2 regions of the Vibrio frigidus genome follow, and region 1 is predicted to be linked to the other one. Evidence: predicted binding sites of a transcription regulator. Region 1 holds the regulator's gene; the other holds the start of a gene.

Region 1 (3,436 bases):
TGAAAGCAGCGGCTGTTAAAGCACCTGGTTTTGGTGATCGTCGTAAATCAATGCTTCAAGATATCGCAGTACTTACTTCTGGTACGGTTATCTCTGAAGAAATTGGTCTAGAACTTGAGAAAGCAACGCTAGAAGACCTTGGTCAAGCTAAGCGCGTTATTATCACTAAAGAGAACACAACGATCATTGATGGCCTTGGTCAAGAAGCCATGATTCAAGGGCGTGTATCTCAAATTCGTCAACAAATCGAAGAAGCAACGTCAGACTACGACAAAGAGAAGCTACAAGAACGTGTCGCTAAACTCGCTGGCGGTGTTGCAGTAATCAAAGTCGGTGCAGCAACCGAAGTTGAAATGAAAGAGAAGAAAGATCGCGTAGAAGATGCACTTCACGCTACTCGCGCAGCCGTTGAAGAAGGCGTTGTTGCTGGTGGTGGTGTTGCACTTATTCGCGCTGCATCGAAAGTCGTTGGTCTTGAAGGTGCTAACGAAGAGCAAAACGTAGGTATTCGCGTTGCACTTCGTGCTATGGAAGCACCATTGCGTCAGATCGTTGAAAATGCGGGTGACGAAGATTCTGTTGTTGCTAATAACGTTAAAGCTGGCGAAGGTAGCTATGGCTATAACGCTGCGACAGGCGAATACGGTGACATGATTGCAATGGGTATCCTTGACCCAACTAAAGTAACTCGTAGTGCGCTACAGTTCGCCGCATCGGTTGCTGGTCTTATGATCACAACAGAAGCGATGATTACCGATATGCCAGCTAAAGATTCAGGCGGAATGCCTGATATGGGCGGCATGGGTGGTATGGGTGGCATGCCAGGCATGATGTAAGAAGGATTTAGTTTCTCATTACTGAATGACTTGATAGCAGCGTTAGTTGTGCTCCGAAGTCACACAGTTTAGAGAATCCTAAACCTTGTTATAGTAAAAAACCGAAGTTTATCGCTTCGGTTTTTTTATACCTATAGAAAATGGTTTAATTACTGGTTAGGCTTACCAAATATTAATTATAAATTAGAAGAGAAGTGACGAAGTGCAGAGTATTATCCGAGTGCGATCATATGTTCCAGAAGACGCCTGTACGTTGAGAACGTTGTTTTTTAATACTGTTCGTAGTGTAAACAGAAAGGACTACTCTGAACGGCAAATAGAAGCTTGGGCATCAGATGAAGTTACGCTTGATAGTTGGCAGGCACTTCTGGATAAGCTTGCGCCTTTTGTCGCCGAAATTGATAACAAGATAGTGGGTTATGCCGATCTCCAGTCTGATGGGTTGATTGGTCATTTTTATGTCGATCACAATCATCAAAGTATGGGGATTGCTGGCGCTTTAATGCAACAAATTTTCCAGAAAGGTAATAAAAGCAAAATTGGTCGACTTTATTCGCATGTCAGCATTACTGCAAAGCCTTTTTTTGAACACTATGGGTTTAAGGTAATAGAAGAGCGGCAAGTGGATCTCAGAGGGCAAACACTCATTAATTATAGGATGGAGCTGCGAGTATAAACCAATGCGTATCTTTTCTTATGGCATAAAAAAAGCAGCGTAAACGCTGCTTTTTAATCAATGCTGTTTGTGGCGGTATTAACGTGTACCGTAAACTACGATAGTTTTACCGTGAGCAGAAATTAAATTCTGTTCTTCAAGCATCTTAAGAATACGGCCAACAGTTTCACGAGAACAACCTACAATCTGACCAATCTCTTGACGAGTGATCTTAATTTGCATGCCGTCTGGGTGAGTCATCGCATCTGGTTGTTTTGCTAAGTTCAGAAGTGTTTGAGCAATACGACCCGTTACATCTAAGAATGCTAAGTCACCAACTTTTTGGCTAGTCGTTTGTAGACGGCTTGCCATTTGAGCCGAAAGACGCATTAAAATGTCAGGATTAACTTGAATAAGCTGGCGGAATTTCTTAAACGAAATTTCAGCTACTTCACATGGTGATTTGGCACGAACCCATGCGGTACGCTCTTGATCTTCTTCGAATAGACCTAGCTCACCGATGAAGTCTCCTTGGTTAAGGTAAGAAAGAATCATCTCTTTACCTTCTTCATCCTTGATAAGCACAGCTACAGAGCCTTTCACAATGTAATACAGAGTTTCCGCTTTTTCTCCAGCATGGATAAGCGTACTTTTGGAAGGATATTTATGAATATGACAATGCGAAAGAAACCACTCTAACGTTGGATCGGTTTGAGGTTTACCAAGAACCATAATTATCTCACTATTATCTGTAGGGCCTGTGCCAGCAGCTTTCCTTTGCTGTGTCCCCATATTATTGGTGACGTTAGCTTAAGATCTTAAATTCGTAGCTGCAAGCTACACATGTATATAGGTTAAGAATAGTATCCTTTTTTGCAGTCAATTTCTTGATTTTGATCGCCCTGATTTCCCGTTTCTCTAAGCAAAACTGTGCACATCGTCACGGTATCAGAACTAAACTGCATTCAGGCTTAATTTTTAGCCGATTTTTCCGGTTTCTATTAATTGTTGTAGAACTGGTCTGATTATTAATTCCATAGCAAAACTCATTTTTCCTCCTGGCACCACGAGCGTATTATGGCGAGAAACAAAAGAGCCATCAATCATGGCTAAAAGATATGGAAAGTCTACGTTCTTCATTCCACGTAATCGAATTACGACAAAGCTTTCGTCCAAACTGGGTATCGCTTTCGCATTAAGCGGATTTGAGGTATCGACAGTCGGAACCCGTTGGAAGTTTATGTGCGTTCGAGAAAACTGAGGGGTAATGTAGTTAAGATAATCATCCATAGAACGAACGATGGAGTCGGTCACTGCTTCTCGTGAATGGCCTCTATCTCGCGTGTCACGTACAAATTTTTGGATCCACTCAAGGTTTACAATGGGGACCATGCCGATCAGTAAGTCAACATGTTGTGAAACATTAATATCGCCATCGACAACGGCACCATGTAAGCCTTCATAAAAAAGCACATCGCTATCTTCTGCTAAGTCTTGCCATGGGGTGAATGTGCCAGGCATTTGATTATAAGGTACAGCCTCATCAAATGAATGTAAGTATCGTCTTACTTGGCCTTGACCTTCATCGCCATATTTCCTAAAAAACTGTTCAAGGGCAGGGAAGTTATTGGCTTCTGCACCAAAGTAACTAATGTGTTTGCCTTGTTCTTTGGCTTTTCGAATTTCAATGTCCATTTCCGGACGAGTAAATCGGTGAAAACTGTCACCTTCCACCCACGCGGCTTTCACGTCCATCATATTAAACATTTTTCTGAATGCTTCAGATGTTGTTGTTGTTCCTGCGCCAGATGAACCTGTAACTGCGATAATCGGATGTTTTGCTGACATGAGATTCCTTGTCGTTACATTGATGATAATGCTGATATGAAATTAGTGTATGAGATTCTATAAAAAGAATAAACGCTTTACTTTTTGTTATCAGAAC
Region 2 (3,436 bases), on a different contig from region 1:
GGTCAAGATCGGCTGGCCACTCAGTACCAATTTTCTCAGAGATTAAGTCCGAAAGGCCTGGGTTACAGAACTTCAACCAACGACGAGGAGTCACACCGTTCGTTACGTTTTGTAGCTTGTTTGGATACAGCTCATTGAACTCAGGGAATAGATCGCGCTTAACCAGTGCAGAGTGAAGAGCCGCAACACCGTTTACCGCATATGAACCAACAACACATAGGTTTGCCATACGGACCATACGGTGGAAACCTTCTTGAATAATAGAAAGCTTACGTTGTTTCTCAACATCACCAGGCCATTTAGCACGTACATCGGCTAAGAATAGATGGTTAATCTGATAGATGATTTCCATATGACGAGGAAGAAGACGCTGAATAAGTGATTCACTCCACGTTTCTAGTGCTTCTGGCAATAATGTATGGTTTGTATAAGCAAACGTTTTTGAACAAATAGCCCATGCGGCATCCCAAGAAAGATCACGTTCATCCATCAGAATACGCATCAATTCAGGAATAGCGATTGTTGGGTGCGTATCGTTAAGCTGAATGGTTTCATATTTAGGTAAGTCGGCTATATTGTGACCCGCCGCGTCATGACGACGTAAGATGTCTGCCATTGATGCTGCACTGTGGAAATACTGCTGCATTAGACGAAGTGTTTTACCCTTTTCGTGGTTATCGTTTGGATAAAGAACTTTAGTAATGTTACCCGAATCGATCAGCGCGTGCTGTGCTTCAAAGTAATCACCATTGTTAAAACTTTCCAAGGAGAATGGTGCAATTGCACGACATTCCCAAAGGCGCAATGGATAAACCGTATTACTTTCGTAACCGACGATTGGAAGATCCCAAGGCATACCTTGAACCTGCATACCTGGCACCCAACGACGTTTTTCTACACCGTTAACAAACTCAGAATCAACATGGCCATAAAAACCAATTTGCTGCGCATATTCAGGACGAGCAACTTCCCATGGGTAGCCTTCAACACCGCGCCACGCATCAGGTGCTTCTTTTTGATGACCCTGTTCAAAAGATTGTTTGAATAGGCCATATTCATAATGAAGGCCATAACCAATTGTTGGAAATTCTTGAGCTGCACACGAATCCATGAAACATGCAGCAAGACGACCCAAACCACCATTACCTAATGATGGATCTCGTTCTTCTTCAAGCAGGTCAGAAAGGTTCTGACCAAGTTCAGTCATCGCGTCTGTAATTTGTCCGTACAAACCCATACTAATCAGGTTATTGCCTGTTAGACGACCGATTAAAAATTCTAGAGAAAGATAGTTAACGCTCTTCGCGTTTTGAATAGCCTTGTCATTTTCCGTTTCTAATAGGTCAAGTGTGGTCAATTCAGCTAATGCGCGTCCCATTGCTAGATACCAAGCTCGAGAGTCTGCATGTTCTATTGTGGTCGCATAAGTTGCACTTAGATGTTTCTTAACATTAGCTTGGAAAGAGGCTTTATCAAATTTCTTTTGTTGAGTTGGTTTCATAGCGAAATCTCATTAATTATCAATTTATCTGTGGCATATCCTGCATTGACTTAAGTAGCAGAACATCCTCCCATAAACGTGGTATCGGAGGAGGAGTAGTTAGGGCGTAGATACCTACTCCTACACAATTCAAGATCTAAATCACACTACTACAGTTAAATTAATAAACTTAGGTGATTTAGGTCACGTGTACATCTCTTTACCTCAATTAGCCATAAATCGGCTAAAAATGACCTATCGAAAAAAGTAACTGAAATATGTCGATTTGGTCACAAAATAATTAAAGCTTAGAATTGTTTCAGCCATACTAATATGTACAGATGAAATAATTAATTACATCATATCCTAGCTATAATGTGACAGAACACCCAATTGTGGGGCGTAGATGATCATTTACATGCGCTGGGTCATACATATTTGAGAATAGTCATGTACGACAGGGGGACCCTTAACGTAGGATTAACTTAACCGAGAAAAATAAGCGTATAAGTAGCCCTTTCTACTGTCTAAATACTAAGAGCGGGGTGACTCACCCAGTTCAAAACAACTCATTGAATATAAATATGTTGATACCTTCAAAATTAACTAGACCCGGTCGTTTGCATAACGCGATAGTCAGACCAAGAGTACTAGATTTACTGCAACAAGCGCCTTTCTATAAGCTTGTACTTTTTCGTTCGCCTGCGGGATACGGCAAAACCACCATGGCTGCCCAATGGTTGGCAAATAAAAGTGCCGTAGGTTGGTATAGCATAGACGAGAGTGACAACGATCCATCTCGTTTTGTGAACTATTTCATTCAAGCTATCAACAAAGCAACAGATGGAAGATGTCCCAGTTCGCAAACACTGGCAGAGAGGCGACAGTTCTCCTCACTTCATTCTCTCTTTGGCGAAGTTTTTGTTGAACTCTCTGATTATTTCAACGAGTTCTATGTGGTGTTAGATGATTATCATCTTATTGATTCAGATGAGATCCACGAAGCCATGCGTTTTTTCTTAAAAAACATGCCAGACAACATGACACTTGTTGTCACTAGCAGAAGTACACCACCTTTGGGAACAGCTAACCTAAGGGTTAGAGATCTCATGATCGAAATCGATAATGGTTTGCTCGCTTTCGACACCGAAGAAACAACCCGATTTTTTAATCAACGCGTCTCTGAAGGCATCGATGATACCACGGCCTCAAACCTACAAACCTACGTGGAAGGTTGGCCTTCGGCTCTGCAATTGATCGCCCTACAAGCACAGCATCATAAGCGGACACTTGCGCAGTCAGCAGAATCTGTATCTCAATTTAACCATGCGCATTTATGGGACTACTTGATAGAAGAAGTCTTTGATTTGCTCGATGAAGATACGAAGTATTTTCTGATGCAATGTTCGGTACTAGAGACATTTAATGACGCCTTAGTGACAGACCTCACCGATCGAGAAGACTCCCTCGGCATGATTGAATCACTCAATCGTTTTGGACTCTTTATCTATCACTTAGAAGGTGAACAAGATTGGTACCGATTCCACCACCTCTTTGGTGAATTTCTTGCGCATCAGAGAAAAGCCCGCATTGCAAATGAAGAAGTTAAGTTGCACCAAAAAGCCGCGATAGCCTGGCTTAAGTTAGATATTCCATATCAAGCTCTTCGTCATGCCCAAAAGGCAAAAGATGACGCTCTTATTGCTAAGATCATAACCAACTCTGGCTGGAAGATGTTTAATCATGGCGAACTGATTGTATTAGAAAATGCTATAAATCAATTAGATAAAGACTTTTTGTATAGCAATATGAAGCTATCTTTATTGCGAGCATGGTTATCTCAGAGCCAGCACCGATACAATAAAGTAGAAGATATGTTAACCGTTTCTCTTTCCGAGATGAAAAGTAGAAAGATAGTTCTCAGCACTAACGACCAAGGTCAAGTAAATGCCTTAC

Evidence for each region. The regulator CRP, encoded in region 1, controls carbon source genes, mostly activating them, when cyclic AMP is high. The targets are predictions, from matches to a motif close to TGTGANNNNNNTCACA.
Region 2: the regulator CRP is predicted to act here: its motif matches at 1,674-1,689, upstream of AACW90_RS00845 (glycogen/starch/alpha-glucan phosphorylase).

The regions. Positions count from the first base shown of each region.
Region 1 is NZ_JBCDMC010000011.1:116,312-119,747, forward strand. It holds gene groL (chaperonin GroEL) at 1-836, shown strand, start outside; gene AACW90_RS18260 (GNAT family N-acetyltransferase) at 1,048-1,512, shown strand; gene crp (cAMP-activated global transcriptional regulator CRP) at 1,591-2,223, opposite strand; gene AACW90_RS18270 (phosphoribulokinase) at 2,470-3,339, opposite strand; gene AACW90_RS18275 (YheU family protein) at 3,430-3,436, opposite strand, start outside.
Region 2 is NZ_JBCDMC010000001.1:192,428-195,863, forward strand. It holds gene AACW90_RS00845 (glycogen/starch/alpha-glucan phosphorylase) at 1-1,501, opposite strand, end outside; gene malT (HTH-type transcriptional regulator MalT) at 2,065-3,436, shown strand, end outside.